3 regions of the Mesorhizobium sp. WSM4844 genome follow, and region 1 is predicted to be linked to each of the others. Evidence: predicted binding sites of a transcription regulator. Region 1 holds the regulator's gene; each other region holds the start of a gene.
What was found. Region 1 encodes PhoB, which activates phosphate uptake and scavenging genes when phosphate is short. Its sites were predicted from a motif close to TGTCATNNANCTGTCAT; they were not measured.
Positions count from the first base shown of each region.

Region 1 (10,480 bases):
TCTGCATCACGCTTACCCTCAACATCGTCGCTTTGCGCGTCGTCCAGAAATACCGAGAGCAATATGACTGATGCGATCTCGTCATTCGGCGCCGTCGGACGGCCGGTCAGCATTCATACCGACGACGCCGCGAAGGCGCGGCTGAAGGGCCGCTACCGCACCGAAACGTGGTTCAAATGGCTCGGCGCTGCAGCTGTCGCGTTGGCCGGCTTGTTCCTTGTGCTGCTCCTGTCGACGATCGTCACGCAGGCGATTCCGGCGCTGCGGCAGAACTATGTGACGCTGCCGATCGATCTTTCAGCGGCCAAGGTCGACCCGGCGAAACTCGATGAAGTGAACTACGACGCCATCGCTCAGGAAGCGCTTACGGCAAAATTTCCGGATGTGACGAGCCGCCAGGACAAGCGCCTGCTGCGCGGGCTGATTTCCACCGGCACAGGCGTGTTCCTGCGCAAGGATATTGCGGCTGATCCGGGGATGCTCGGAGGAACGGTGGACTATGCGGTTCCACTCGACGATTTTGCCGACCTCTATCTCAAGGGTTTGCTTGCCGACGTCGGTTCGGACGAAGCGATTTCGACAAGCGTCACGCCTTCGGGAACCAGCGGCGACATCGATCTGACCTTCGGCGACGATGCCATGCTGGCGCTGGCGCGCGGCCATGGTGCGACCGAGGGCGAAAACGGCATGTTTACGCTGACGAGCGGCGCGTCGTCGCTGCTGGTCGCGTTCAATGGCGGCACGGTCAAGCTGACCGCGCTGTCGCCTGCGGCCAACGGCACGGTGATCGCAAAAGGCACGGTGATCGAGGCGCTGGACAGCACGGCGCCCGCCGCGAGCGGCCAGGCATTCCTGCGCGTCATCGAGACGCCGGAAGCATCGCGAAAGATTTCGGACAAGGTGATCGTCTGGCTCGACACGCTGAAGAGCGCCGGCCTGATCGAAAGCCGGTTCAACTCGATCTTCTTCTTCACCGGCGCAAGCCGCGAGCCGGAATTGGCCGGTGTCTGGGGCGCGGTCGTCGGATCGTTCCTGACCATGATCGTAACCCTCGCCATCGCCTTCCCGATCGGCGTTTCAGCGGCGATCTATCTTGAGGAATTTGCGCCCAAGAACCGGCTGACGACGATGATCGAAGTGAATATCAACAATCTGGCGGCGGTGCCTTCGATCGTCTTCGGCCTGCTTGGACTTGCCGTATTCCTGAATTTCTTCGGCATGCCGCGCTCAGCCCCGGTGGTCGGCGGCATGGTGCTGGCGCTGATGACCCTGCCGATCATCATTATCGCCTCGCGCGCTTCGCTGCGTGCCGTGCCGCCGTCGATCCGCGAGGCGGCGCTTGGCATCGGAGCGTCCAAGGTCCAGACCGTGTTCCATCACGTCCTGCCGCTGGCGATGCCGGGCATCATGACCGGCACCATCCTCGGAATGGCGCATGCGCTCGGCGAAACCGCGCCGTTGCTGATGATCGGCATGGTCGCCTTCATCGTCGACATTCCCGGCGGCTTCACCGATCCCGCAACGATCCTGCCGGTGCAGATATTCATGTGGGCGGATTTCCCGGAAGCGGGGTTCCAGCAGAAGACTTCGGCGGCGATTTTGATTTTGCTGGTGTTTTTGGTCATCATGAATGCCATCGCGGTGATACTGCGCAGGCGCTTCGAGCGGCGCTGGTAAGGAGTAGAGGATATGAACATCATGACGGAAGCCGGCGTCGAGCAGAAACTGAGCAGCGCAACCAACGCCCCTTCGATCAAGATGAAGGGCGAAAAGGTCTCCGTTCACTACGGCGAGAAGCGAGCACTGTTCGACGTCGATCTCGATGTCCGCGAGCATCAGGTGACGGCGTTGATCGGCCCATCGGGCTGCGGCAAGTCGACGTTCCTGCGTTGCCTGAACCGAATGAACGACACCATCGATATCGCGCGGGTGAGCGGCAAGATCACGCTCGACGGCGAGGATGTCTACGACCCGAAAATCGATGTCGTCGAGCTGCGAGCTCGCGTCGGCATGGTGTTCCAGAAGCCGAACCCGTTTCCGAAGTCGATCTACGAAAACGTCGCCTACGGTCCGCGCATTCACGGCCTGGCCAGGACCAAGGCCGAGTTGGACGGCATCGTCGAATCGAGCCTGAAGAAGGCCGGCCTGTTCAACGAGGTCAAGGATCGCCTACTCGAGTCGGGAACCGGTCTGTCCGGCGGACAGCAGCAGCGTCTGTGCATTGCGCGCGCCATCGCCGTGTCGCCGGAAGTGATCCTGATGGACGAGCCCTGTTCGGCGCTCGATCCAATCGCCACCGCCCGCGTCGAGGAACTGATCGACGAACTGCGCCAGAACTATACGATCGTCATCGTTACCCATTCGATGCAGCAGGCGGCGCGCGTGTCGCAACGCACGGCGATGTTCCATCTCGGCTACCTAGTCGAGGAGGGCGCGACCGACAAGATGTTCACCAACCCCGACGACAAGCGCACCCAGGACTACATCACCGGCCGGTTCGGCTGAGCGGTCCGGCGAATTTCGAACACGAGGACAGCACCATGGGTGAACACACCGTCGCATCTTTCGACGAGGAACTGGAGCACATCGACCGGCTGATCCGCGACATGGACGAGCTCGCCGCCGCAATGGTCGCAGCCTCGATCCGCGCGTTGCTTGCGTCGGACAATGCGATGGCGCAGCGCGTCGTCTCGGACGACGCCATCATGGATGCGCGGCAGCGCGAACTCGACGACAGCGCCATCACGCTGATCGCCAAGCGGCAGCCGATGGCGCAGGATCTGCGCGCCGTGGTTGGCGCAATCCGCATGGCGGGCGATCTCGAGCGCATCGGCGACCTGGCCAAGAACATAGCCAAGCGGGTCAGCGCAGTCGGGCAGAGCGCGACGCCGCGGAATCTGTCGCACGGTATCGATGCGATGGCGGATCTCGTTCTTGTGCAGCTCCGCGGCGTGGTCGAGCACTATGTGTCGCGCGATGCCGGCGCGTTGAAGGAACTGCGCGCCGACGACCAGAAGATCGACGTGAAATACACGGCGGTTTTTCGCGAGCTCCTGACCTACATGATGGAGGATCCGCGCAACATCACCGCCTGCACGCACCTTCTGTTCTGCGCCAAGAATCTCGAGCGTATCGGCGATCACGTCACCAACATCGCCGAAAACGCCTACTTTGTCGTGACCGGGCAGCAATTGCCGGCGGATCGCCCGAAGCTCGACGAAACGACGATGTCGGCGCCGGCGACATGACAGGAGTGACCGGCCGATGATCGCGCCGCGCATCATGGTGGTGGAGGATGAAGAGCCGCTGGGCGTCCTCCTCCGTTACAATCTTGAATCCGAAGGCTATCAGGTCGAGGTGGTGACGCGCGGCGACGAGGCCGAAATCCGGCTGCAGGAAAACGTGCCCGATCTTTTGGTGCTCGACTGGATGGTGCCGGCGGTTTCCGGCATCGAGCTTTGCCGGCGGCTTCGGGTGCGCCCCGAAACCGAGCGGCTGCCGATCATCATGCTGACCGCGCGCGGCGAGGAGAGCGACCGGGTGCGCGGCCTTTCGACCGGAGCCGACGACTATCTGGTCAAGCCGTTCTCGACACCGGAATTCATGGCCAGGGTCAAGGCGCTGCTGCGCCGCGCCAAGCCGGAAGTGCTGTCCAGCGTGCTCAAGGTCGGCGACATCATGCTCGATCGTGAATCGCACCGGGTCTATCGCAAGAAGAGCGAGATCCGGCTCGGGCCGACCGAATTCCGGCTGCTCGAATTCATGATGCGGCACCCGGGTCGGGTCTTCTCGCGCAGCCAGTTGCTCGACAATGTCTGGGGCGAGACGATCTACATCGACGAACGCACTGTGGACGTCCATGTCGGCCGGTTGCGCAAGGCGGTCAACAATGGTCGCATGCCCGATGTCATCCGCACCATCCGCGGCGCCGGCTATGCGATCAGGGAAGACTAGCTGATACCTGCGCTTCCGGCGTACCCAAAAGTACGCTCCGCTCCGGTTCTCGGAACCCACCATTCTCGACTCGGCCTGACCTGTATCTCAACACACCCCAAGTCGCGACCCGGGAGTCCCTGCCTTCGGATTCAAGCCACGTTCTTTCCGACCGAGCCGGCTCGTGCCTGGATGCTCGGCGCGAAAATCTCCTGATCGACGAAGCTCAGCGCCCGCATGGCGCAGCCTTCGCGGATCAGCGGCAACTCGTTCGGCTCGGTGTCGAAGGAAATCGAACCCGAATGCTGGCCGCCGGCGGTCTGGGCGATAGCCTCGCGCAGCGCCGGCTCGATCAGGTCGAAGGCGGCAGCGCTGGCGCCGACCATGGCCACCGGCGCCGGATCGATCAGCGCAAACAGGCTGCCGAGCCCGAAGCCGAGCGCCTCGCCGGCCTTGCGGTAGGCTTCGCGCTCCGGTCCGTCCGTCTCGCGCGCCCGGGCCGCCAGTGCCCGCATCTCGGCGTCGCTGACATCGGCGACTGGCTCGGCGTTCTCGCTCAACAGCCTTGCGTTGCGCCAGATGGCGTAGTTGCCGGCATAAGCCTCGACGCAGCCGCGCCGCCCGCAGCGGCAAAGCGCGCCGCCCGGCCGATGGATCATGTGGCCGAATTCGCCGCCCGAGGAGTGGGTGCCGGTGAACAACTCGCCCTTCAGCACCAGCCCCATACCGATGCCGTGCGAGAGCAGGATGGCGATGAAATCGTCGCGGTAGCGATCCGGGTGGCGCCAGCGTAGCGCCACGGCCATCATGTTGCAGTCGTTCTCCATGATCGCCGGGATGCCGAACTCCCGTTCCAGAATGTCGGCGAAGGCGATGTTCGTCTGCGGCGTGATCGGCGACCACAACATGGCGCGCGCGTGGGAATCGGTGATGCCCTGGATCGCCAGCGCGATGCGGGCGACGCTTTGGACATCGAGGTCGGGATCTTCGAGCCGGCGCCGGACGATGGCGACACATTCGCCGATCAGCGCGTCGCGCGACATGGTCAGCGTGTCCAGCCGGCGCTGTTCCTCGGCGACCACTTGTCCGGCATAATCGATGACGGCGACCGACAGGAAATTCAGCGACAACACGACGGCCAACACCGCAGCGGCTTGCGGATTGAGGCTGAGGCCGACCTGCGGCCGGCCGCGTTTCAGCGAAACCGTCTCGCTCGCCTTGCTCTCGGCCAGGATGCCTTCCTGGATCAGGTCGGCAGAGATCGCCGATATGGTCGAATGGCTGAGGCCGGTGGTCGCGGCGATCTCGGTCCGCGACGGCTGGCCTGCCCGGCGCACGGCCGAAATCACCATCGCCCGGTTGCGCCGGCGCAGATCGTCATGACGGATTCCCACCGACATTTTTTACGTCCTCCCTAATGCCGCGGCCGCTCATGAATCGGAAGCCGTCGGTAATGTCCGACAAATACTGGCAGAAGCGGAGGGGGCTGTCATTATTTATTCCGAGCCTCGAAAAAAAGCCCGACAGGACGTCAAAATCCATCAGAATTGGTGTTGACAGTGCTTCGGCGTTGGACCAGTATTTTTTCGAGGCTCGAAAAAATAGAGCCTTTGTGCCGGCCTTCGGGCCAGTTGGTCGCGCCCTACGCGGCGCAGGGAGGAATATCATGAAGAGATTCGCAGCCGCCATTCTGGCGGGGGTCGCCATGTCGCTGACGCTCGCGTCGGCCGCGCAGGCCAAGGACAAGGTCATTGGCGTTTCGTGGTCGAACTTCCAGGAAGAGCGTTGGAAGACCGACGAAGCGGCCATGAAGGCGGCGATCGAGGCCGCCGGCGACAAATATATCTCCGCTGACGCACAGTCCAATCCCGGCAAGCAGCTGACCGACGTCGAAAGCCTGATCTCGCAGGGCGCCAACGCGCTGATCATCCTTGCGCAGGATGCCTCGGCCATCGGTCCGGCGGTGCAGAAGGCGCTGGACGAAGGCATTCCGGTCGTCGGCTATGACCGGCTGATCGAGAACAAGGACGTGTTCTATCTGACCTTCGACAACCAGGAAGTCGGCCGCATGCAGGCCCGCGAAGTGTTCAAGGTGGCGCCGGAAGGCAATTACGTCTTCATCAAGGGCTCCGGCGCCGACCCGAATGCCGATTTTCTGTTCGCCGGCTCCATGGAAGTGCTCAAGGATGCCATCGACAGCGGCAAGATCAAGAATGTCGGCGAGGCTTATACGGACGGCTGGCTTCCCGCCAACGCCCAGAAGAACATGGAACAGTTCCTGACCGCCAACGACAACAAGGTCGATGCGGTGGTTGCCGCCAATGACGGCACCGCCGGTGGCGTCGTCGCGGCGCTGACGGCGCAAGGCCTGGCCGGATCCGTCCCGGTTTCGGGCCAGGACGGCGACCATGCCGCGCTGAACCGCATCGCGCTCGGCACACAGACCGTATCGGTGTGGAAAGACGCGCGCGAGCTCGGCAAGAACGCCGCCGAGATCGCCTCGCAGCTGGCCGACGGCAAGCCGATGACAGACATTGCCGGCGTCAAGGATTTCACCACGCCGGGCGGCAATGTCGTCAAGTCGCTGTTCCTGACGCCGATTGCCATCACCAGGGACAATCTCAACGTCGTCATCGACGCCGGCTGGATCAAGCAGGAAGAGGTCTGCGCCGGCGTAGCGGCGGGCACCGTCCCGGTCTGCAACTGATCCGCCTTCGCCAAAAAACCTGAAACGCCGCGGCTTCACGCCGCGGCGTTTTTTTCAAAAGAGTTGTTTTTCCGCGTCTCGCGGGTAATTTCTAGGCTGCTTCCGGCATCCGCGGCAGACGGCAACGGTGGGAGGACATCATGACCGACACGACTTCCAACACGCCGGTTGCCGATCGGGCGCGTGAATCCGAGCTCAGCCCCTTCGGCCGCTTCCTCAAGGCAACCGAGCTCGACATACGCATGCTCGGCATGGTCGGCGCGCTGCTGATCATCTGGGTTGGAATCCACATCCTGTCGGGTGGGCTTTTCCTCACGCCGCGCAATCTCTGGAACCTGTCGGTGCAAACTTCCTCGGTCGCGATCATGGCGACCGGCATGGTGCTGGTCATCGTGATGCGCAACATCGATCTTTCGGTCGGCTCCGTCGAAGGCGTGATCGGCATGGTGATGGGCGTTGCGCAGGCAGAATTCCTCATCCGCGTCATGGGATTCCAGCTTGGAAATCCCTGGATATGGGTCATCGCATTGGCCGCCGGCGTGGCGCTCGGCCTCATGATCGGCGCGCTTCAGGGCTTCATCATCGCCTATCTCGAGGTTCCGGCCTTCATCGTGACGCTGGGCGGCCTGCTGATCTGGCGCGGCATGGCGTGGCTGATGACGAGCGGGCGCACCGTCGCGCCGCTCGATGCCACGTTCCAGCTGATGGGTGGCGGGCCGCGTGGCTCGATCGGGGCGACCGCGAGCTGGATCGTCGGCATTCTCGCCTGTGTGGCCGTCGCCTTGATGCTGCTCAACGGCCGGTCGCAGCGCAAGCGCTTCAAGTTTCCGTTGCGCCCGGTCTGGGCGGAGAGCCTGCTTGGTGTTGTCGCCTGCGCCGCCATCCTCGGCGCCGCCTGGATCGCCAATTCCTATCCCTGGCCGATCGGCATCGTGCGCCAATACGCCCAGCGGAACGGCATCACCATCCCCGAAGGCGGGCTGTTCATCGCCCATGGCATCGCCATACCGGTGCTGATCGCGGTCGCAGTCGGCATCGTCATGACCTTCATCACCCGGCGCACCCGTTTCGGCCGCTACGTCTTTGCCATCGGCGGCAACCCGGAAGCGGCGGAACTCGCCGGCATCAACACGCGCTGGGTGACCATGAAAGTGTTCATGATCATGGGCGTTCTGGCCGCGATCAGCGCGGCAATTGCTTCGGCCCGCCTCAATGCGGCGACCAATGCGCTGGGCACGCTGGACGAACTCTTGGTCATCGCAGCAGCCGTCATCGACGGCACGTCGCTGGCCGGCGGCTCCGGCACGGTGCTCGGCGCCATGCTGGGCGCGCTTCTGATGCAGTCGCTGCAGTCCGGCATGGTGTTGCTCGGCATCGTTCGCCGCTTCAGAGCGTCGTCGTCGGCGCCGTGCTGGTCGTCGCCGTCTGGCTCGACACAGTCTACCGCAAGCGGGTCTGAGCATGATCCCGAGCCGAAGGTCCGCGTCAGCGAAAAGTGGACATCCGTTTCGGTCCAGCATCATGCTCGGCAAAACCATGGAAAGGAACGATCATGGCTGACACGACTGCTCCCACGCCACTGATCGATATGCGCAACATCTCGATTGCCTTCGGCGGCATTCGCGCCGTCGACGTCGATCGACCTTTTCCCGGGCGAGGTCGTGGCGCTGCTCGGCCACAACGGTGCGGGAAAGTCGACGCTGATCAAGATCCTGTCCGGTGCCTACAAGCGCGATTCGGGCCAGATCTTCGTCAATGGCGAGGAGGCTTCGATCGCCAATCCGCGCGACGCCAAGAAATACGGCATCGAGACGATCTACCAGACGCTGGCGCTCGCCGACAATGTCGACGCCGCCGCCAACCTGTTCCTCGGCCGCGAGCTGATGACCGGCTGGGGCACGCTCGACGACGGCGCCATGGAGGCCGAGGCGCGCAAGGTGATGGGCAGGCTCAATCCCCGCTTCCAGCGCTTCAAGGACCCGGTGGTCAAGCTTTCTGGCGGCCAGCGGCAGTCGGTGGCGATCGCGCGCGCCATCCTGTTCAACGCCCGCATCCTGATCATGGATGAGCCGACGGCGGCACTGGGGCCGCAGGAAACGGCGCAGGTCGGCGAACTGGTCATGCAGCTCAAGGCCGACGGCATCGGCATCTTCCTGATCAGCCATGACATCCACGATGTGTTCGAGCTTGCCGACCGCGTCTGCGTCATGAAGAATGGCCGGGTCGTTGGAACGGCGCGCACCGGCGACGTGACCCAGGACGAGGTGCTCGGCATGATCATTCTGGGCAAGTGCCCGCCCGGCGCCATTCCGGGACCAGGCGCGCTGAAGATCGCCGCCTGAAGCGCCAACTACCTGTCATGTGATATGCCAGCCGCCATGATGGTTTGGCCGCGCCATTGTGTTGCCACGGGGACTTGCCCATAAGATGGGGAACCATGGGTCGCAGCCGCAGCTTGAAGAAGTTCTTCCCGATCGTCGCTTTCATCGCCGTCGCGCTGATCAGCCTGACAATGGCGGGATTCGCCTATTTCGCCACGCAGGAAGCGGCGCGCATCAAATTCGAGGCGACGGCGGACGACGCCCTCAACCGGATCGATAGCCGCATCGACCTGCATCTGTCGATGCTGCGATCGACACATGCACTGTTCGAGGCTCGCAATGGTGACATTTCGCGGAGCGAGTTCAAGGCGTTCTTCGATGCGCTGGGTATCAACGACAATTTCGCCGGCCTGCGCGGCATCGGCTTTCTCCGGCTGGTGAGAGCCGGCGACGAGGCAGCGGTCGAGCGTGCCATCCAGCACGACTATGGCGTCAGCGATGCGATCTATCCGGCCACGACAACGCTGCCATGGCGTGCGCCCATCACGCTGTTCGAGCCACTGGATCCTTCCAATCAATCCGGCATCGGCTACGACATGTTCACCGAACCGGTGCGGCGCGAGGCGATCGAAAGGGCGATGGCCGACAATCAGCAGCACGCAAGCGGGCGCGTGCAGCTAGGCCAGGAAACAGGTGCTGCGCAGACCTTCACCGGCTTCCTGGTTTTCGTGCGGCTCAACATCGAAACCGCGGCGGACGGCATCGATGCGTCGAGATCGTCGACAACAGGCTTTCTCTATGCGGCGTTCCGCGCCCGCGACCTGTTCCAGACCGCGCTCAGCCGGACGCCGCTGCTGCCGGTCAACATCGAAATCTATGACGGCAAGGTGGATGCCGACCATCTTTTGTTCCAGTCGGAAACGCCGCCGGCGTCGAGCTTCGGCGACAGGTTGCTGGTTACTCGCGAACTCACCATCGCCGGACGTCCATGGACGGTCCTGTTCAGGCCGACAAGCGCCTTCTCGCAACCTTCCTCGCGCGCCATTCCGGTGATGCTCGGCCTGTTCGGACTGCTGCTCGCCGGAACGATCGCGCTGGTGGCCCGATATCAGGAGCGGGCCTATGACGCGGTCTCGCTGCTTCATGAGACGACGGAAAAAAGCCTGCTCGAAAAAGACCTGATGCTGCAGGAGATGAAGCACCGCATCAAGAACTCAATCACGCGGGTGCTGGCGATCGCGCGCCAGACGGCGTCGCACGCCACCGACGTCAACGAGTTCTCGTCCTCCTTTTCGGCCCGGCTGCAAGCGATGGCGGCATCCCAGGACATGCTGACGCGCTCGCGCTGGCAGAAGGCCGATCTTGGCGATCTCTTGCGCATCGAGCTTGGCCAGGTGTTCGGCAAGGAGCTTCCCGACGGGATATTGTCGGGGCCAGAGGTGTTGCTCGACGAGACGACGACGCAAGCGCTCGGCCTGACCTTTCACGAATTGGCGACGAACGCGCTGAAATATGGCGA
Region 1 is NZ_JBVVQB010000036.1:29,441-39,920, reverse strand. It holds gene pstC (phosphate ABC transporter permease subunit PstC) at 1-71, shown strand, start outside; gene pstA (phosphate ABC transporter permease PstA) at 64-1,677, shown strand; gene pstB (phosphate ABC transporter ATP-binding protein PstB) at 1,690-2,505, shown strand; gene phoU (phosphate signaling complex protein PhoU) at 2,541-3,248, shown strand; gene phoB (phosphate regulon transcriptional regulator PhoB) at 3,265-3,954, shown strand; gene AC0L2A_RS24250 (ROK family protein) at 4,086-5,333, opposite strand; gene xylF (D-xylose ABC transporter substrate-binding protein) at 5,600-6,640, shown strand; partial or broken gene AC0L2A_RS24240 (sugar ABC transporter permease) at 6,781-8,099, shown strand; partial or broken gene AC0L2A_RS24235 (ATP-binding cassette domain-containing protein) at 8,193-8,982, shown strand; gene AC0L2A_RS24230 (CHASE domain-containing protein) at 9,096-10,480, shown strand, end outside.

Region 2 (10,480 bases), on a different contig from region 1:
GCCATTCGCCGTACCGCTGGGTACTGCGCGTGTCACCGAGTGCCAGATGGTCAACCAGTTCAAGGGCTCGGCCAAGGCGCCGCCGCAATTCACCCGCGGCTACGGTCTCGTCTTCGGTCAGAGCGAGCGCAAGGCGATGGCTATGGCGCTCTGCGACCGGGCGCTTCGTGCAACCGAATTCGGCGAAGATGTCGTCGCCGCTGCCCAGGACGAGGAATTCGTCATCTCGCACTCCGACAATGTCCAGGCGACCGGCTTCGTCGAGCACCTCAAGCTGCCGCACTATGTCGACTTCCAGGCCGAGCTCGACCTGGTGCGCCGCATGCGCGCCGAGCACGACGGCCGCGAAAACGGCGGCAAGATGGAAGAAAAAAGGGAGGCCGCGGAATGACCGCACAACCGACCGATATCGCAACCTACAACTTCGCCTATCTCGACGAGCAGACCAAGCGGATGATCCGCCGCGCGATCCTCAAGGGTATCGCCATTCCCGGCTACCAAGTGCCGTTCGCCTCACGCGAAATGCCGATGCCCTATGGCTGGGGCACCGGCGGCGTCCAGGTTACCGCTTCGATCATCGGCCCGGACGATGTGCTGAAGGTCATCGATCAGGGCGCCGACGATACCACCAATGCGGTCTCGATCCGCGCCTTCTTCAAGAAGGTCGCAAATGTCGCCGTCACCACCGAGACGGCGAAGGCGACCATCATCCAGACCCGCCACCGCATCCCCGAGCACCCGCTGACCGCAGGCCAGGTGCTGGTCTATCAGGTGCCGATTCCCGAGCCGCTGCGCTTCCTCGAGCCGCGCGAGACGGAAACGCGCAAAATGCATGCGCTGGAGGAATACGGCCTCATGCATGTAAAACTTTACGAAGACATCACCAGGCATGGCCGCATCGCCACCACCTACGCCTATCCGGTCAAGGTCGAGGGCCGCTACGTGATGGACCCGTCGCCGACGCCGAAGTTCGACAACCCGAAAATGCACCGTTCGCCGGCTCTGCAACTGTTTGGTGCCGGCCGCGAAAAGCGCATCTATGCGCTGCCGCCTTTCACCGACGTAGTCAGCCTCGACTTCGAGGACCATCCGTTCGAGGTGCAGACCTTCGACCAGCCCTGCGCACTGTGCGCGGCCGAAAACGTCTATCTCGACGAGGTCATCCTCGACGACCATGGCGGCCACATGTTCGTCTGCTCCGATACCGACCATTGCGAGAAGCGGCGCGAGCAAGGCCATCGCGGCCACCTTGCGCCTGAAACCCCTCCTGCCCTGGAAAAAACGGAGCCGGCGCAATGAGCGACGAGCCGCTGCTGCGCGTCTCCGCGCTGTCCAAGTTCTACGGTTCGCGCATTGGTTGTGAGAACGTCAGCTTCGACCTGTGGCCGGGCGAGGTGCTGGCAGTGGTCGGCGAATCCGGATCCGGCAAGACGACGCTGCTCAACTGCCTGTCGACCAGATTGCTGCCGAGCTCCGGCACCGCCAGCTACCGCATGCGCGACGGCCAGTTCCGCGAGCTTTACCGCATGAGCGAGGCCGAGCGCCGCTTCCTGATGCGCACCGACTGGGGTTTTGTCCATCAGAACCCCGCCGACGGGCTGCGCATGACGGTTTCGGCCGGCGCCAATGTCGGCGAGCGGCTGATGGCGGTCGGCGATCGCCACTATGGCAAAATCCGCGCTACCGCCGTCGACTGGCTGTCGCGCGTCGAGATCGACGAGGACCGTATCGACGACGAGCCGCGCGCCTTTTCCGGCGGCATGCGCCAGCGCCTGCAGATCGCCCGCAACCTCGTCACCGGGCCGCGGCTGGTGTTCATGGACGAGCCGACCGGCGGCCTCGACGTTTCGGTGCAGGCGCGCCTGCTCGACCTGTTGCGCGGCCTGGTCACCGATCTCGGCCTGGCGGCGATCGTCGTCACCCACGACCTTGCGGTGGCGCGTCTGCTGTCGCAACGTATGATGGTGATGAAGGACGGCCGCGTCGTCGAAAGCGGTCTCACCGACCGCGTGCTCGACGATCCGCGCGCGCCCTACACCCAGCTTCTCGTTTCTTCGATATTGCAGGTGTGATCATGGCAACCCCGCTCGTCGTCTCCGATGTTGCCAAGAGCTTCACCATGCATCTGCGTGACGGCATCAAACTGCCGGTCGTCGCCGGCGTGTCGTTCTCGATCAGGAGCGGCGAATGTGCCGTGCTCGGCGGCCCCTCCGGCGCCGGCAAGAGCTCGATCCTGAAGATGCTCTACGGCAACTATGCCGTCGATGCGGGCCAGATCATCGTCCAGCACGAGGACGGGCTCATCGATCTGGCGACGGCCAGCCCACGCACCGTGCTTGCCGTGCGCCGGCTGACGATCGGCTATGTCAGCCAGTTCCTGCGCACAGTGCCGCGCGTCTCGGCGCTGGATGTCGTCGCCGAACCGCTGGTCGAGCGCGGCGAGGACCGCGAGGTCGCGCGCGGCAAGGCACGCGCCTTGCTGGCGCAACTCAACCTGCCGGAAAAGCTCTGGGCACTGCCGCCGGCGACCTTTTCCGGCGGCGAGCAGCAGCGCGTCAACATCGCGCGCGGCTTCATCACCGAGCACCCGATCCTGCTGCTCGACGAGCCGACCGCTTCGCTCGACGCCAGCAACCGCGACGTGGTGATTGCGCTGATCGCGGCCAAGAAGGCGGCCGGCGTCGCCCTGCTTGGCATCTTCCACGACCACGACGTGCGCGAGGCAGTGGCCGACCGCGTCATCGACGTGACCGCTTTTGCCGCCGGGAAAATCGCCGCATGACCAGAAAACTGTCGGAAACGCCGCTTGTCCACGAGACAGCGGAAGTCGACAACTCGACGCTCGGCCGCTGGACCGAGATCGCCGAACGCTGCCGGCTTTCGGAAAGTACGCTCGGCGACTATTCCTACATGATGCAGGACTGCAGCGCCTGGTGCGCGACGATCGGCAAATTCGCCAACATCGCCGCCAGCGTGCGCATCAACGCCACCAACCATCCGACCTGGCGGCCGACGCTGCACCATTTCACCTATCGCGCCTCGGACTATTGGGACGATGCCGAGCACGAGAGCGAATTCTTTGCCCAGCGCCGCGCCAAACGGGTCACCATCGGCCACGACACCTGGCTTGGCCACGGCTCGACCATCCTGCCCGGCGTCAGCGTCGGCGACGGCGCGGCTGTCGGTGCCGGCGCCGTGGTGTCGAAGGACGTGGCGCCCTACACCATTGTCGGCGGCGTGCCGGCCAAACCGATCCGCGAACGCTTCGACCGCCGCACGGCGGAACGCTATCAGGCACTTGCCTGGTGGGATTGGGACCACGCCCGCCTGCGCGCCGCGCTCGACGATTTTCGCCAGTTATCGGCGGAGGCGTTTTTGGAGAAGCATGGCGGTTAGTGAATGGTGAATGGTCAATAGTGAATGGCGGCAGAGAAGCCGTCCTTGTCACCATTCACCATTCACCATTCACCACTTGATCGAACTGCCGCCGCCGGCTCGCCCCCTTCAGCCTGTGGACGGTAACAAAACTGACATCAATCCGACACCGCGGTTTCACGCGGCTGCGCTAGCCAAGGTTAACAGACCTTCGAAACGCGACTGGACTGGAACTTGCCTATGTCAGCAACCTCAGCCACGCTCGAAATCCGCGGCGTCACCCGACGGTTTGGCAGGAACACCGCCGTCAGCAATGTCGACATCTCGATCCCTCAAGGCCAGATGGTCGGCATCATCGGCCGCTCGGGTGCAGGCAAGTCGACGCTTTTGCGCATGATCAACCGCCTCATCGATCCCAGCCAGGGCTCGATTTTCTTTGACGGCGCCGAAGTCTCCAGCCTGCGCGGCTCGCTGCTCAGGCGCTGGCAGCGCGACTGCGCCATGATCTTTCAGCAATTCAACCTGGTGCCGCGCCTCGACGTGCTGACCAATGTGCTGCTCGGCCGGCTCAATCACCGCTCGACAATTGTCAATCTGCTCGGTGTCTTCTCCCGCGAGGAACGGGCCGAGGCGATCGCGGCGCTCGAACGCCTCGACATCGCCCGCACGGCGCTGCAGCCGGCCGGCACCTTGTCCGGCGGCCAGCAGCAGCGCGTGGCGATTGCCCGCGCCATGATGCAGCAGCCGAAAGTCATCCTCGCCGACGAACCGATCGCCTCGCTCGACCCGCTCAATGCCAAGGTGGTGATGGATTCGCTGCAGGACATCAATCTGCGCGAGGGCCTCACCGTGGTCACCAATCTGCACACGCTGGATACGGCGCGCAACTATTGCAACCGCATCATCGGCATGGCCGCCGGCAAGGTGGTGTTCGACGGTCCGCCCGAAGAGCTCAACCGCGAGGCCGTGCGCATGGTCTATGGCGCCGACAGCAATGGCGGCGAAATCTCCGAGGCGATCACCTCGACCAGCGTCGCCATCAAGCAAAAGATCGCCGCATCCGCCGGACCGCTCGAGCCGGCATTTCCCGGCTACTAGGTCGACGATCCGGCAAGTGGATACCGGTATACGAGTATACGAAAGCAGACGACGAAAGAGCGCCTGGACCGCCAGTCCGCATCAAGGCCGGGCATAAAAAAGCGCCGTCAAAATTCGAACGCTGCCGGCGCGATGCCGGAACCAACAGGAGAGACGCGAAATGTTTAGAAAAATACTCTTCGGTGCCGTTTCCATCCTCACCATGGCGGTGGGCGCGGTTCAGGCACAGGATCTGAAGGAATTCCGCGTCGGCATTTTGGGCGGCGAGAACGAAGCCGACCGCCTGCGCAACTACCAGTGCTTTGCCGACCACATCAAGCAAGTCCTCGGCGTCGAAAAAGTTTCGCTGTTCCCGGCCGCCGACTACGACGGCGTCATCCAGGGCCTGCTCGGCGGCACGCTCGACTTTGCCGAGCTCGGCGCTTCGGCCTATGCCAAGGTCTATCTCGAAAACAAGGACGCGGTTCAACCGATCCTGACGACGATCCAGACCGACGGCTCGACCGGCTACCGTGCGGTCATGGTCGCGCGTGCTGATTCGGGCATCAAGACGCTCGCCGACATGAAGGGTAAGAAACTCGGTTTCGCCGATCCCGATTCGACTTCTGGTTACCTGATCCCGGTCACGTCACTGCCCAAGGACATCGGCATGGATGTGAAGAGCTACTTCGCGTCGACCGGTTTCGGTGGCGGCCATGAACAGCTCGTCCTTGAAGTCCTGAAGGGCACCTTCGATGCCGGCACCACCTGGGCCTCCGGCGTCGGCGACTTCAACGACGGCTACAGCTCGGGCAATCTGCGCAAGATGGTCGACAAGGGCGTCCTGAAGATGGATGACCTCGTCGAACTGTGGCAGTCGCCGCTGATCCCGAACGGCCCGCTGGTATTGCGTACGTCGATCGACGCCGGCGCCAAGCAGAAGATCACCGATTTCCTGACCAAGCTTCCGGAAACCGATCCGGCCTGTTTCTCGGCGATACAAGGCGGCGATTACAAGGGCTATTCACCGGTCACCCCAGAATTCTACCAGCCGATCATCGACGCCCGTAAGGCGAAGATCGGCTCGTAAGGCAAACTGCCACAACGCCGCCGGGGCCACGTGCCGCCGGCGGCGTTGCCGCATCAGGGGCCGGGGATCTATCGATGAGTGCGACCGAAATTTACCGCGCGCCCGCGCTTTCACCGGAGGGAGCCACCGTCGAGCGGCACTGGCGCGATCTTGCCGCCCGCCGGCGCCTTTACACGATCGGCGGCCTGGTTTTCCTGTTTCTTGCACTCTCCGGCTCGCTCTGGTTCGCCAACGAAACCAACGCCGGAAAGTTCTTCGACCGCCTTCCCCACGTCGCCGACTTTTTCGCCGAGCTGAAGCCGCGCGACTGGTTCGACCCGGTGCGCGCACTGTTCGACCTGCCGTCCCCCTATGACGACGGCAGCCTCAAGTTCGACTACCCGGAAGGCCGGGTCTACCTGACCCAAGGCATTTACATTCCGGAGTATTTCCACCGGATGGCCGAGACGCTGAACATCGCCCTGTTTTCGACGCTGGTGGGCGCCACATTCGGTTTCCTGCTCTGCTTCCTCGCTGCAGGCAATATCACGGCCAGCCGCTGGCTCCGTTTCGCTACCCGCCGCTTCCTTGAAATTGTCCGCGCCTTTCCGGAAATTGTCATTGCCGGCTTTTTTCTGGCGATTTTCTCGCTAGGGCCGATTCCTGCGATCATTGCGGTCAGCATCCATACCGTCGGCGCGCTCGGAAAAATGTTCTTCGAAGTCGTCGAAAATGCCGACATGAAGCCTGAGGAAGGCTTGCGCGCCGTGGGCGCCAATTGGGTCGAGCGGGTGTGGTTTGGCATCGTGCCCCAGGTCCTGCCCAACTTCATCAGCTATTTCCTGCTCCGCTTCGAGATCAATGTGCGCGCTTCGACCATACTTGGCGCCGTCGGCGCCGGCGGCATCGGCGAATCCCTGCGTCTTTCGATCGGCCGGGGCCATGAGGCCAAGACCATCGCCATCGTCTTCCTGCTGTTCTGCACGATTGTCGCCGTCGACCAGCTTTCGGCATGGCTAAGACATCGTCTTGTCGGCCGGCAGGCGTTCGCCTACGGGCGCGGAGAGTAAAGCAATGAATGCCGATGCCATCAACGACGTCGCCGCTCGCCACCCGGACGCTTTCCGGCGCTCGCCGTGGAAGCGCTACGCCACCCCGATCGGCATCCTTCTTTGCATTCTCTACACCTTCTACTGCGCGTGGTTCTTCTCGGTCGCCGGAGTTCTCGAAAAGGCGAACTGGAACCTTGCCGGCGCTTATCTCGCCGACTGGGTCTCTTACGAAATCCGGCCCGACATCGAATTCAAGGACAATCATCTGACAATCGACTACTCCCGCTTCTCCAAGCTGGGATCCAACCCAGATCCCGACTGGGTGGCCAAGCAGATGGCCATCATCGAGCGGCAGGTCGAGGCAGTGCCGGCACCGGCGGTCGCGACCAACAAGTCGTCGCAGGATTCGTTCATGGCGCCTGGTGCGCCAACTGCCGAGAAGCCGGCCGCCCCCTCGGGCCAATCCGCTCCTGCGGTGCCTGAAACGGTGCGCGAAAACGCCGTCGTGGCGGCGACCGTCACCCTTGGCAATGGCCAGATCGCCGTCACGCCAAACCTGGTCACCGTGACGCGCGGCGCCGAAACCGTCGTTTTTGACATCGCCAAGGGCAGTTCTGTGACACCGCGCACACCGCTGCCCGGCTGGATCGAGCAACGCAGGCCAGGCTCGACAGCCTATGTCTCGTTCGGATTTCTCGGCCGCGCTGAGGTGCAGAACGACGAGGTGGTCGCCTGGCGACGTTTCTTCGGCTGGGCCAATTTCGTGTTCGACACGAACTCGCCATTCTGGGGAAAGCCGTTCAGCGAGGTCGCTTCACTGATCGTCGCCGGGGCTCGCATCGACCCGGCGCGGTCAAACGCGGCGCTCGCCTGGGACAACATTTTGAACAACGCCGAGTGGCAGCACGGCGACGTCTGGCTGAAACTCTTGCAGACCATCGTCATGGCTTTTGTCGGCACCGTGCTGGCCTCGATCGTCGCCTTTCCGCTCGCCTTCCTGGCTGCGCGCAACGTCACGCCGAGCCGCATAGCCAACCAGGTGACAAAGCGCTTCTTCGATTTCCTGCGCTCGGTCGACATGCTGATCTGGGCGCTGTTTTTTACGCGCGGCTTTGGTCCTGGGCCGCTGGCCGGCATGTCGGCTATCTTCTTCACCGACACCGGAACCCTGGGCAAACTTTATTCCGAGGCGCTGGAAAACATCGACGACAAGCAGCGCGAGGGCATCCGCTCGGTTGGCGCCACCCCGGCAATGGTGCAGCGCTACGGCGTGCTGCCCCAGGTTCTGCCGGTATTCCTCAGCCAATCCCTCTATTTCTGGGAATCGAACACCCGGTCAGCGACGATCATCGGCGCTGTCGGCGCCGGCGGCATCGGCCTGAAATTGTGGGAGGCCATGCGCACCAACACCAACTGGGCCAATGTTTTCTACATGGTTCTGCTGATCCTGCTTGTCGTTTTTGTCTTCGACAGCATCTCCAGCTATCTCCGCCGCAAGCTGATGGGGACTGTCGCAAACAGCAATGATGAGCGGCGCGTTTCCGCCCGGCCGCCGGCAGTTCAGATCGCCTGAGAGGAAGGCTGCGTCCAGGCACCAGCCTTTTTCCAGCCGCTCTTGATGTGCTTGTAGCCGTCGCGGTAGACGGCTTCCGGGCTTTCCGAAAAATCGCGCCACACCTTGGTGGCCGCCGCCAAATCTTTCAGCGAGCGGCCGAAGGCCTCGATCGTCAGCCAGTCGTCATAGCCGCTCTTGCGGATGGCCGAAAACGTCTCTTGCCACGGAATATGGCCGCGCCCCGGCACGCCGCGATCATTCTCCGAAATATGGATATGGACGACATTTTTGCGGTTGCGCGAATAGGCGCCGATCGCGTCCGTCTCTTCGATATTGGCATGGAAAGTGTCGTACATCGCCTTGATGTGCGGCCGATCGATCGTGTCGACATGCTCCGACAGATCGTCCATCGTGTTGAGCAGATAGCATTCGAAGCGGTTGAGCGCCTCCAGCCCGATGGTGACGTTTTTGTTGCCAGCATGATCGCCGATGGCGCGTTGCGAGGCGACGGAGCGCTTTTTCTCCGCCGCCGTCGGTCCGCTGCCGGAGAAGGCGCCGAGCGTCGAATGCAGCGGGCCGCTCAGCGTCTTGGCGCCAAGCGCTTGTGTGCAGTCGATCGCCCATTTCATATAGTCGATGCCGGCCTTGCGCGTTGAGGCATCGGCCGAGATCAAATTCATCGCCGGATCGCCCATCGCCGAAACGGCGGTGCGCTCCAGCCCGATGCGGTCGAGCAGCGCACCGAGCTTCTTGTAGTCGTCCGGCGTGCCGGCAAAGATCGGTATCTCGACGCCGTCGAAGCCGGTCGCCTTGATATCCCTGAGCAGCGGCTCGTGTTTCTTCGACACGGCCGTCGTCCACAAAAACATGCACATGCCGATTTTCATCGACGCCCCCTCCCTTTTTGACGGCCGGCTGGCTCCTCCGCCGACTTCGCCATAAGCCCCCTCATCCGGCCGCTTCGCGGCCACCTTCTCCCCCGCTGGGGAGAAGAGGCAGACGGCAGCGCCGGCGTCTCCTCTCCCCTCGGGGAGAGGTCGGATTGCCCCGAATTACCCTTGCAATTCGGTTGGCAATCCGGGTGAGGGGGCGCAGCGATCAAAGCTTCGTCCAGGCTGCGTTCTTCTTCGACGATTTCACGCAGGCCTCGATGAATGCCATGCCTTCGACACCGTCCTGGATGGTCGGGTAGATGACATCCTTAGCCGGCTTGCCACTCTTCCGGCGCGCCGCGCGGATGGCGCGGGCCGCCTCCTGGTAGATGTTGGCGAAGCCTTCGAGATAGCCTTCCGGATGGCCTGACGGAACGCGGCTGACGCGCCCGGCGACGGGCAGCGCGCCGGCGCCATTTCGAGTGATCAACTGCTTCGGCTGGCCGAACGGCGTGTACCAGAGGTAGTTCGGGTCGGCCTGCACCCATTCAAGCCCGCCTTTCGAGCCGTAGATGCGCAGCTTCAGCCCGTTCTCGTGGCCGGGCGCCACCTGGCTCGCCCACAACATGCCCTTGGCAGGGTGCGACTTGCCGACCGGCTTGAAGCGCAGCATCACATTGACATTGTCGTCGAGTTGCCGCCCCGGCACGAAGGCGTCGAGATCGGCGGAAAGCGCATCAAGCTCAAGCCCGCAGACGAAGCGTGCCAGATTGTAGGCATGCGTGCCGATGTCGCCCAGCGCGCCGCCGGCGCCGGCCTGTTTGGGATCCGAGCGCCACGCTGCCTGCTTCTGGCCGGTGGCGGCAAGGTCCTCGGTCAGCCAGTCCTGCGGATATTCCGACTGCACGATGCGAATGTCGCCGAGCTGCCCTTTGGCCACCATCTCGCGCGCCTGCCGCACCATCGGATAGGCGGTGTAGTTGTGGGTGAGGACAAAGACCTTGCCCGTCTTTTCGACCAGTGCCGCCAGCTTCTTCGCTTCCGCCAACGTCGTCGCCAGCGGCTTGTCGCAAATGACGTGGATGCCGGCTTCGAGAAACGCCTTCGCCGCCGGCACATGCACATTGTTGGGCGTGACGATGGCCACCGCCTCGATTCCGTCCGGCCGCTTGGCCTCGGCCTTGGCCATCTCGGCGAACGAGCCGTAGCTGCGCGCCGGATCGAGCCCAAGCTCCTCGGCCGACGCCTTGGCGCGCGCCGGGTCGGATGACAGGGCACCGGCGACCAGCACGAACTCATTGTCCATGCGCGCCGCAATCCGGTGCACCGCGCCGATGAAGGCGCCTTGCCCGCCGCCGACCATGCCGTAGCGGATCGGGCCGCCTCCCGTTTCCGACTTCGATGCGCCGACCATGATTTTTCTCCCTCGTTGTTTCTTACCCTCCCCCTTGCGGGGAGGGTCGACGCGTAGCGTCGGGGT
Region 2 is NZ_JBVVQB010000030.1:29,561-40,040, reverse strand. It holds gene AC0L2A_RS22060 (carbon-phosphorus lyase complex subunit) at 1-391, shown strand, start outside; gene AC0L2A_RS22055 (alpha-D-ribose 1-methylphosphonate 5-phosphate C-P-lyase PhnJ) at 388-1,299, shown strand; gene phnK (phosphonate C-P lyase system protein PhnK) at 1,296-2,072, shown strand; gene phnL (phosphonate C-P lyase system protein PhnL) at 2,075-2,782, shown strand; gene AC0L2A_RS22040 (DapH/DapD/GlmU-related protein) at 2,779-3,396, shown strand; gene phnC (phosphonate ABC transporter ATP-binding protein) at 3,616-4,473, shown strand; gene phnD (phosphonate ABC transporter substrate-binding protein) at 4,634-5,542, shown strand; gene phnE (phosphonate ABC transporter, permease protein PhnE) at 5,617-6,591, shown strand; gene phnE (phosphonate ABC transporter, permease protein PhnE) at 6,596-8,146, shown strand; gene AC0L2A_RS22015 (sugar phosphate isomerase/epimerase family protein) at 8,134-9,015, opposite strand; gene AC0L2A_RS22010 (Gfo/Idh/MocA family protein) at 9,227-10,414, opposite strand.
Region 2: a site for PhoB is predicted at 3,529-3,545, ahead of phnC (phosphonate ABC transporter ATP-binding protein). Genes of this name have one in related genera too.

Region 3 (10,480 bases), on a different contig from region 1:
GCCGCTATACCGGCGCCGACATGCGGATCGTAATATTCGACCTCGACGCCTAGCCGTTTCAGCATCGTGTCGGCGAAATTGCGGGTTGGGTGATAGACGGAATCGACAATCAGGACATGGTCGCCCGCCGACAGGAAGGCGAGCAGCGGCACTGTCACCGCCACCAGGCCGGAGGGCACCACAATCGTGCCGGCCGAGCCTTCCAGCCCGTCGATGGCGCTGGCAAGGGCGTCGGTGGTCGGCGTGCCGCGCGTGCCGTAGGTGTATTTCTGGCTGCGTGCCGCCATCGTCGCCGCGTTGGGAAAGAGCACGGTCGAGGCATGTACGACCGGCGGGTTGATGAAGCCGAAATAGTCGTGCGGATTGTTGCCCGAGTGGGCAAGCCGCGTGTTGATGCCCATTTCACTGCCGTCTTTTGCCATTGCGCTTCGCCTCTGATGAAGCGCTAGCCATAGTGCGGCGGCATTGGCCGCGCAACCGTTCGCCATCCGCCAGCCGGCGGACTGGTTGTGCCAATCGCTCCGATGGCTTTCCGGCCCGGCGCTGCCTCCCTGAAGAAGGATTTCAGAAGCCAGCTCCGATTCGCGTTGGCCGGACCTGCAGTTGCTGGCTAATTTTCGGGCGCGTTTGTCTGCAATTCAGGCATTTGCGGCAAATGGTTTGAAACTCTTTGGGTTTCGGTCATTTTCCTTGACCTCACTGTGATAATCGCCTTCGATGCAGTCCGTGAATGGGAGGCAGCGCGTCGGTTGCGATGCGGGTTCCGGTAATGGGCCGGAACGGGAAGCTGCGTTCACACGAAAAAAAAAGTCAGGTTCGCCTGAAAAAAACAGAAAAGGGTCTGTGGGTTATGAAACACATTGCAATCGGCATTCTGGGCGCCGCCGCGCTTGGATTGGTGGCTTCGGCCGCGTCGGCGGCCACGCTCGACGACGTCAAGGCCAAGGGCTTCATCCAATGCGGCGTGTCGACCGGTCTGGCCGGCTTCTCGGCGCCGGACGACAAGGGCGACTGGCAAGGCATCGATGCGGACTTCTGCCGCGCTGTCGCGGCCGCCGTGTTCGGCGATGGCACCAAGGTCAAGTTCACGCCGCTCAGTGCCAAGGAACGCTTCACCGCACTGCAGTCAGGCGAGATCGACGTTCTGTCGCGCAACACCACCTGGACCATCAACCGCGATACGGCGCTTGGTCTGAACTTCGTCGGTGTCACCTATTATGACGGACAGGGCTTCATGATCAACGCCAAGAAGCTGCCGGGGGTGAATTCCGCGCTGCAGCTTTCGGGCGCGGCGGTCTGCGTGCAGAGCGGCACCACGACCGAACTCAACCTCGCCGACTACTTCAAGACGAACAAGATGGAGTACAGCCCCGTCGTCTTCGAACAGCTGTCAGAGGTCGACGCGGCCTATGACGCCGGCCGTTGCGATGTCTACACCACCGACCAATCAGGTCTCTACGGCATCCGGCTGACGCTGGGCGCGCCCGCCGACCACGTCGTGCTGCCTGAGATCATCTCCAAGGAACCGCTCGGACCGGCCGTGCGCCAGGGCGACGATCAGTGGTACCACATCGTCAAGTGGACCTATTTTGCGCTGCTGCAGGCAGAGGAACTCGGCATCACCAAGGCCAATGTCGAGGAAATGAAGGCCTCGGAAAATCCCGAGATCAAGCGCGTGCTCGGCCAGGAGGCCGATACCAAGATCGGCACCGATCTCGGCGTCTCCAACGACTGGGTCGTCAACATCGTCAAGGCCGTCGGCAATTACGGCGAAATGTTCGAACGCAATGTCGGGTCGGGCAGCCCGCTGAAGATCGCGCGCGGCATCAACGCGCTGTGGACCAAGGGCGGTCTGCAATACTCTCCGCCGATCCGCTGATCGAAATGTGATCCGGGAGGCAGATCGTCTGCCTCCCGGTTTCTCTTTCCAGGGGATGGTCGAATGGCATCGCAGGAAATTCTTCGCGAGGAGCCAAGCCGCGGCTCCTTCATCAATGATCCAAAGGTCCGCGGCATAGTCTTCCAGGCGGTGGTCGTCATCGTGCTGGTTGCGTTGGTCTGGTGGATCGTCCAAAACACCATCGACAATCTGACGCGCCTGCGCATTGCGTCAGGCTTCGGCTTCCTCAGGGGCCGCGCCGGCTTCGACATCAGTGACAGCGCCATCGCCTATTCGTCGGATTCGACCTATGGCCGCGCCATTGTGGTCGGCTTCGTCAACACGCTCATCGTTGCCGCCGCCGGCATCGTCACCGCCACCATCATCGGCTTTATCCTTGGCGTCGGCCGGCTTTCGCACAACTGGCTGATCCGCAAGATCTGCATGGTCTATGTCGAGGTCTTTCGCAACATCCCGCCGCTGCTGGTCATCTTCTTCTGGTATTCTGGCGTGCTTTCGGTGCTGCCGCCGCCGCGTGAAAGCATCAATTTGCCGTTCAGCTCCTTTCTCAACCAACGCGGCTTTTATTTTCCACGCGCTGTGTGGGGCGAAGGCTCCTGGCTGATCCTGGTTGCTTTGCTTCTCGGCATCGCCATGGCGTGGTTCGTCGCCCGCAAGGCGCGTCAGCGGCAGATGGCGACCGGCCAGCAATTCCCTGTGTTCTGGACATCGGCGGCTTTGATCATCGGCTTGCCGTTGCTGGCCTACGCGCTCAGCGGCTTCCCGCTGAGCTTCGATTATCCAAAGCAATCGACCTTCAACCTGACTGGCGGCTTTCAGGTCAAACCGGAGTTCCTGTCGCTCTACCTGGCGCTGTCCTTCTATACGGCGGCCTTCATCGCCGAAATCGTGCGGGCCGGCATCATGGGCGTCAATAAGGGTCAGACCGAGGCAGCTGGTGCGCTCGGGCTGCGGCCGGGATCGATCCTGCGGCTTGTCGTCATTCCGCAAGCCATGCGGATCGTCATTCCGCCGCTGACCAGCCAATATCTGAACCTGACCAAAAACTCGTCCCTGGCCATCGCCATCGGCTACCCGGATCTGACGGCGACGACCGGCACGGTGCTGAACCAGACCGGTCAGGCTATCGAGTGCGTGCTGATCATGATGGTGGTCTATCTCGCACTCAGCCTGTTGACGTCGGCGGTCATGAACGTGGTCAACGCCAGAATGGCGCTGGTGGAGAGGTAGCGACATGCAGGAGCACGATCTTTCCTTCGTCCGCGTCGAAATGGCGCTGGCACAGTCGGCGCCTGCAAGCGAGCGCGGCCTGGGCGCCTGGATACGTAAGAACCTGATTGCGTCGACCGGTGACACGATCCTGACCATCATCGGCATCGTGCTGGTCGCGATGATCCTGCCGCAACTGATCAGTTGGGCCTTCATCAACGCTCAATGGACCGGCGCGGACCGTACCTTTTGCGCAACGGCGGCACAGGGCGGCGTCCAGCCGGACGGCTGGTCCGGCGCCTGTTGGGCCTTCGTCAACGCCAAGTTCGGCCAGTTCATGTTCGGCCGCTATCCGATCGATGAGCGCTGGCGGCCGATCCTGGTCGCCATCCTGTTCGTGGCGCTTCTGGTGCCGCTGCTCATCCCGAAGGTGCCGCGCAAGGGGCTGAACGCCATCTTGTTCTTCGGGGCGCTGCCGATCTTTGCCTTCATCCTGCTGGTTGGTGGCGTGTTCGGCCTGCCGCATGTCGAAACCCCGCTGTGGGGAGGGCTGCTGGTGACGCTCACCCTGTCCTTCGTCGGTATTGCCGTGTCGCTGCCGCTCGGCATCGTGCTGGCGCTCGGCCGGCGCTCGAAGATGCCGATCGTCAAGATGCTGTGCGTCATCTTTATCGAGACGGTGCGCGGCATCCCGCTGATCACCGTGCTGTTCATGGCCAGCGTCATGCTGCCGCTGTTCCTGCCGGCCGGCGTCAGCTTCGACAAGTTCCTGCGTGCGCTGATCGGTGTTTCGCTGTTTGCCGCTGCCTATATGGCCGAAGTGGTGCGGGGCGGCCTGCAGGCGATCCCCAAGGGCCAGTATGAGGGTGCGGATTCGCTCGGCCTCGGTTACTGGCAGAAAATGGGCCTGATCGTGCTGCCGCAGGCGCTGAAGCTGGTCATTCCCGGCATCGTCAATACCTTCATTGGCATGTTCAAGGACACCAGCCTGGTTTCGATCATCTCGATGTTCGACCTGCTCGGCGTCGTCAAACAGAATTTTAACGACCCCAACTGGGCAACGCCGCAAACGGCCAGGTCCGGCCTGGTGTTTGCTGCCTTTGTCTTCTGGCTGTTCTGTTTCGGCATGTCGCGCTATTCGATGTTCACGGAACGCCGGCTCGACACCGGCCACAAGCGCTAAGAACAAAAAAGGGAACCTTCCATGACAATAGAAAATGCAGTCAGTGCGGAAGAGATCAAGGTCAATGCCGCCAAGATGCAGGTTTCCACCACCGATGTCGCCATCGACATCATCGCCATGCACAAATGGTACGGCGAATTCCATGTGCTGAAGGACATCAACCTGAAGGTGATGCGCGGCGAGCGCATCGTCATTTGCGGCCCTTCGGGCTCGGGCAAATCGACGATGATCCGCTGCATCAACCGGCTGGAAGAGCACCAGAAGGGCAAGATCATCGTCGACGGCAAGGAATTGACCAACGATCTCAAGAAGATCGACGAGGTGCGCCGCGAGGTCGGCATGGTGTTCCAGCATTTCAACCTGTTCCCGCATTTGACCATCCTGGAAAACTGCACGCTGGCGCCGATCTGGGTGCGCAAGACGCCGAAGAAGCAGGCCGAGGAAATCGCCATGCACTTCCTCACGCGCGTCAAGATTCCGGAACAGGCCAACAAATATCCCGGCCAGCTTTCCGGCGGCCAGCAGCAGCGCGTCGCCATCGCCCGCTCGTTGTGCATGAATCCGCGCATCATGCTGTTCGACGAGCCGACCTCGGCGCTCGATCCCGAAATGATCAAGGAAGTGCTGGAGACGATGGTTGGCCTCGCCGAAGAGGGTATGACCATGCTCTGCGTCACCCACGAGATGGGCTTTGCACGCAAGGTCGCCAACCGGGTGATCTTCATGGACCAGGGCCAGATCGTCGAGCAGAACACGCCAGCCGAGTTCTTCGACAATCCGCGCCACGAGCGCACAAAACTGTTCCTGTCGCAAATCCTGCACTGAGCGCTGTCGCTGCGCAGCTGCGCAGACCGTAAGTCTTTGATGTTAGAGGGACAGCACCCCCCTCTGGCCTGCCGGCCATCTCCCCCGCAAGGGGGGAGATCAGCAGCTTCGGCGCTCCGCTCACTGCTGCAACGTTGGAGATTGGCGAAGGCCGCAGTGACGGCCAATCTCCCCCCTTGCGGGGGAGATGTCCGGTAGGACAGAGGGGGGTGGGAAGGATCGCTACGTCGACGAGCTAAACTGTAGAGTGTCCGGCCGCCAGCCATAGAGCCAGTCGAGATCGGCCGCGAGCTTTTCCGGCGAGCGCCACTTCAGGAACAGGTTGCGCGCGACGGCCACCGGCCCCGCTGCATGCCAGGCGAGCCGGTTGACCGCCCCGCGGCGGGAGACCTTGGCGATACGCGGGCGGCGCATCTTCTCCCAGGCGGCAAGCGCGCCCCACGGATCGGCGGGCGCGGCAGCGACAAAGCCGGCAAGGGTTGCGGCATCCTCGATCGCCATCGCCGCCCCCTGCGCCGCGAACGGCGTCATTGCATGCGCCGCATCACCGATCAGCGCGATGCCGGCGGGCGTCGTCCATGGCTGTGCCTGGTCGACCGTATGGATCGGCCACGCGGTCCACGGGCCGGCATCCTCGGCAAGCCGGCCCAGCGCTGCCGCCGTGCCACGCATGGCGCTGAGGAGGATATTGGGGTCGGCGTGGCCCGACCAGCGCTCGGCGATGATCTCGCCCCTGGTGAAGGCAGCCAGGTTGAACGCCGTGCCGTTGCTGACCGGATAGGCGACGAGGTGGAAGCCGGGATGCAGGAAGGTGGTCACGCAATTGGCGGCGCCGACCGCCGCAAGGGCTTCTCCTGCGACACTGTCTGCACTGATCGTAGCGCGCCAGGCAAGCTCGCCCGAAAACCGGCTTTTGGCCGCAAACCCGCCAAAAGCCCGGATCGCCGACCAGACGCCGTCGGCGCCGATCAGCAGAAAGCCGCCGGCTTCGACTGTCTTGCCGGCAATCTCGACTGTTGCCGTGGCATGGCGCGGTCCTGTGGCGATGCCGCCGACGCGCGCGCCGGTGACGAGACTGATGTCCGGCCGTTCGGCAAGGCGCGCCATCAGTGCATCTTGCAGGTCAGCCCGATGAGCGACGAGATAAGGCGCCTGCCAGCGCCTTTCGGCCGCTTCGCCAAGCGGTACCCGCGCCAGCTCACGCAGCGTGGCGGCGTCCTTGAGCACGACGGCCTCCGGCCGCACCGCCGCCGGCAACAGCCGGTCGAGCACGCCGAGCTGGCGAAGGATGCGCGTCGCGTTGGGTGAGAGCTGGATGCCGGCGCCGGCCGCTTCGAGGCGCGGCGCCTGTTCGAACAGCCGCACCAGATAGCCGCGCTCGGAAAACGCCAGTGCCGCGGTCAGTCCGGCGACGCCGGCTCCGGCGATAACGACCTGCCGGGACCGGGTGTCGTCCATCGGATGGTGTGCGCGTCAGGCGGCCTGGTGGATATAGAGGCATCCGGCAGGCTGCGTTTCCGTCGCCTTCAGCTTTGGCGAATAGCGATAAAGCGTCGAGCAATAGGGGCAGACCTTTTCATTGTCGTCGCCCATGTCGAGAAACACATGCGGATGGTCGAAAGGCGGGTTGGCGCCGGTGCACATGAATTCCTTGACGCCGATGTCGATCGCCGCATAACCCGCATCGTTCTGGAAATGGGGAATGGAACCGCCTGCCATCGTCGTCTCCTATATTTGCCGCATGACCCCGGATCATGTGCAAAATCAAAATTCCACCGCGTCCCTTTGCGCGTCCAAAGGACGCGCCGCGCTGTACCTGGATTGCATCTGGATCATAAGCAGTCTCTTTGCAAGATCGATGAAATCAAACTGTCGTAAAAGCCTGTCACAGGATAAGCTAAGCCGGTTAAGGCATGGCCCCGAAACCGAATTCGGTTTTGCTGGGGATCATGCGTAGCTTAAGTGGCGGGAGCGTCCTTTTGCGCGTCCGCAAAGACGCGCGACGCTGTGGCCAGCGGGTGCGAAACGAGCAGGAACCATGAACGAACTAAAGCCGGTGCAGAGCGAATTCACCACTGTCGAGGTGGCGAGCCCAGAGGGCGGCAACCCGGATCGGTTCGTCAACCGCGAGTTTTCCTGGCTGCAATTCAACCGCCGCGTCCTCGAAGAATCGCTGAACGCCAACCATCCGCTGCTCGAGCGGGTCCGCTTCCTGTCGATTTCGGCCGCCAATCTCGACGAGTTCTTCATGGTCCGTGTCGCCGGTCTCGCCGGCCAGGTTCGCGAAGGCATCACGCTGAAGAGCGCGGACGGCCGCACCCCCGAACAACAGCTGGAACAATTGCTGCGCGAGGTCGAGCGCCTGCAGGAGGACCAGCAGAACAGCCTATCCGCTCTGATGCTGCTGCTCGACAAGGAAGGCATCGAGAGCATCAGCCGCGATGGGCTGACCAAGGACGAGAAGACCTGGCTCGAGGATCATTTCCAGGAGCAGGTGTTTCCGGTGCTCACACCGCTGTCGATCGACCCGGCGCATCCGTTCCCGTTCATTCCCAATCTCGGCTTCTCGATGGCGCTGCAACTGCGCCACCGCAGGAATGGCGAGGAGATGAGCGCGCTGTTGCGTCTGCCGGTGGCGCTGAAGCGCTTCATCCGCTTGCCTGACCGCAAGCATCATGTCCGCTTCATTCCGCTGGAAGAAGCGGTCGGCCTCTATATCGGCAAGCTGTTCCCCGGCTACGAGGTCAAGGGCTCCGGTACCTTCCGCATCATCCGCGACAGTGACATCGAGGTCGAGGAGGAGTCCGAGGATCTCGTGCGCCTGTTCGAGACGGCGCTGAAACGGCGTCGTCGCGGCTCGGTCATCCGCATCGAATTCGACAAGCTGATGCCGGCCGAACTGCGCGAGTTCGTCGCCGGCGAGCTTGGCGTCTCGTCGAGCCGGATCAGCGTGCTCACCGGTCCGCTGGCGCTCAGCCAGATTTCCGAGATCGTCGCCATCGCCCGCGACGATCTCAAATTCAAGCCTTACAATCCGCGCTTTCCCGAACGCATCCGCGAGCACGGCGGCGACTGTTTCGCCGCCATCCGCGAGAAGGACATCATCGTTCATCACCCCTACGAATCCTTCGACGTGGTGGTGCAGTTCCTGCGCCAGGCGATGGCCGATCCCGAAGTGGTGGCGATCAAGCAGACGCTCTATCGCACCTCGAACGACAGCCCGATCGTGCGCGCTTTGGTCGACGCGGCGGAGGCCGGCAAGTCGGTGACCGCGCTGGTCGAGCTCAAGGCGCGTTTCGACGAGGAAGCCAACATCCGCTGGGCGCGCGACCTCGAGCGCGCCGGCGTTCAGGTCGTGTTCGGCTTCCTCGAACTGAAGACCCACGCGAAAATGTCGCTGGTGGTGCGGCGCGAGGACGGCAAGCTGCGCAACTATGTGCATCTCGGCACCGGCAACTACCATCCGGTCACCGCGCGCATCTACACCGACTTGTCCTTCTTCACCACCGCTCCGACAATCGCCCGCGATGTCGCCCAGCTGTTCAATTTTATCACCGGCTACGCCGAGCCGACCGAGGAGATGCGGCTGGCCATCTCGCCGTTCACGCTGCGCAAGCGCATCCTCAAGCACATTTCGGACGAGATTGGCCATGCGCTGGAGGGCAGGCCGGCCCGCATCTGGATGAAGATGAATTCGCTGGTCGACCCGATCATCATCGATGCGCTCTATGACGCCAGCCGCGCCGGCGTCGAGATCGATCTCGTCGTGCGCGGCATCTGCTGCCTGAGGCCCCAAGTGCCGGGCCTGTCGGAAAACATAAGGGTCAAGTCGATCGTCGGCCGCTTCCTCGAACACAGCCGAATCTATTGTTTCGGCAACGGCCATGGACTGCCGTCGGACGGGGCGATCGTCTACATCTCATCGGCCGATTTGATGCCGCGCAATCTCGACCGCCGCGTCGAAACCATGGTGCCGATCACCAATCCAACGGTGCATGAACAAGTCCTCGGCCAGATCATGCTGGGCAACATCATGGACAACCAGCAAAGTTTCGACGTATTGGCTGACGGAACCTCCCGGCGCGCCACGCTCGAGGAGGGCGAGGAACCGTTCAACGCGCAGGAATATTTCATGACCAATCCGAGCCTCTCCGGACGCGGCGATGCGCTGAAATCGCATGCGCCCAAGCGCATCGCGCAGTTCAAGCGCCGCAAGAAAAACGCCGCAGCGACCGGCTGATGATTTCAACGTCCCAGGGCCGGCTTCAGGACCGCCGACCGCTGTCCATCATCGACATCGGGTCGAACTCGATCCGGCTTGTCGTCTATGAGGGGCTGGCGCGCTCGCCAACCACGCTGTTCAACGAAAAGATGCTGGCCGGCCTCGGTCGCGGCATCGTCTCGACCGGAAAGCTCGATCCCGAGGCGGTGACCCGTTCGATGGAGGAGTTTCGGCGTTTCCGTGCGCTGTCCGAGCAGGCCGGCGCCGAGCATATGTATGTGCTGGCGACCGCCGCCGCCCGCGAGGCGGTCAACGGCCCCGATTTCATCCACCGCGCCGAAGATGTGCTCAAGACCGAGGTCCAGGTGCTGAGCGGGCGCCAGGAAGCCCACTATTCCGCGCTTGGCGTCATTTCCGGCTTCCACCCGGCCAACGGCATCGCCGGCGACCTCGGCGGCGGCAGCCTCGAACTGGTCGACGTCGATGGCGAGGCAATCGGCGACGGCATTACGCTGCCGCTGGGTGGCCTGCGCCTGCAGGACATGGCCAAGAACTCACTGGCCCAGGCGGCAAAGATAGCGCGCGACGAACTCGCGAAGGCAAGGCTGCTGAAAGGCGGGCAGGGCAGGCCGTTCTATGCCGTCGGCGGCACCTGGCGAAACCTCGCTCGGCTGTACATGGAAATGACCAGCTATCCGCTGAGCGTCATGCACCATTACGAGATCGGCATCGACAGCGCTGCGAACTTCCTCAAGCAGGTCGCCAAGGGCGAGATCGAGAAGATAAGGGGTATCGAAGGCGTCTCGAAGAACCGCCGCTCGCTGCTGCCTTATGGCGCCATCGTGCTGCAGGAGATCATGGCGGCGATGCAGCCGTCAAAGATCATCGTCTCGGCGCTGGGCGTGCGCGAGGGCTTTCTCTATTCGCTGCTCGACAAAGCCGAGCAGAAGGCGGATCCGCTGATCTCGGCCTCGGAGGAACTCGCCCGGCTGCGTTCGCGCTCGGTCACCCACGCGCATGAGCTTGTCGAGTGGACGGGCAAGACCTTCGCCGCCTTCGGCATCGAGGAGACGGTCGACGAGGCGCGCTACCGCCAGGCCGCCTGCCTGCTTGCCGACATCGGCTGGCGCGCGCATCCCGA
Region 3 is NZ_JBVVQB010000030.1:15,192-25,671, reverse strand. It holds gene AC0L2A_RS21985 (cystathionine beta-lyase) at 1-422, opposite strand, end outside; gene AC0L2A_RS21980 (amino acid ABC transporter substrate-binding protein) at 851-1,879, shown strand; gene AC0L2A_RS21975 (amino acid ABC transporter permease) at 1,943-3,130, shown strand; gene AC0L2A_RS21970 (amino acid ABC transporter permease) at 3,135-4,292, shown strand; gene AC0L2A_RS21965 (amino acid ABC transporter ATP-binding protein) at 4,314-5,117, shown strand; gene AC0L2A_RS21960 (FAD-dependent monooxygenase) at 5,340-6,575, opposite strand; gene AC0L2A_RS21955 (zinc-finger domain-containing protein) at 6,591-6,836, opposite strand; gene AC0L2A_RS21950 (RNA degradosome polyphosphate kinase) at 7,156-9,357, shown strand; gene ppx (exopolyphosphatase) at 9,357-10,480, shown strand, end outside.
Region 3: a site for PhoB is predicted at 6,977-6,993, ahead of AC0L2A_RS21950 (RNA degradosome polyphosphate kinase). Genes of this name have one in related genera too.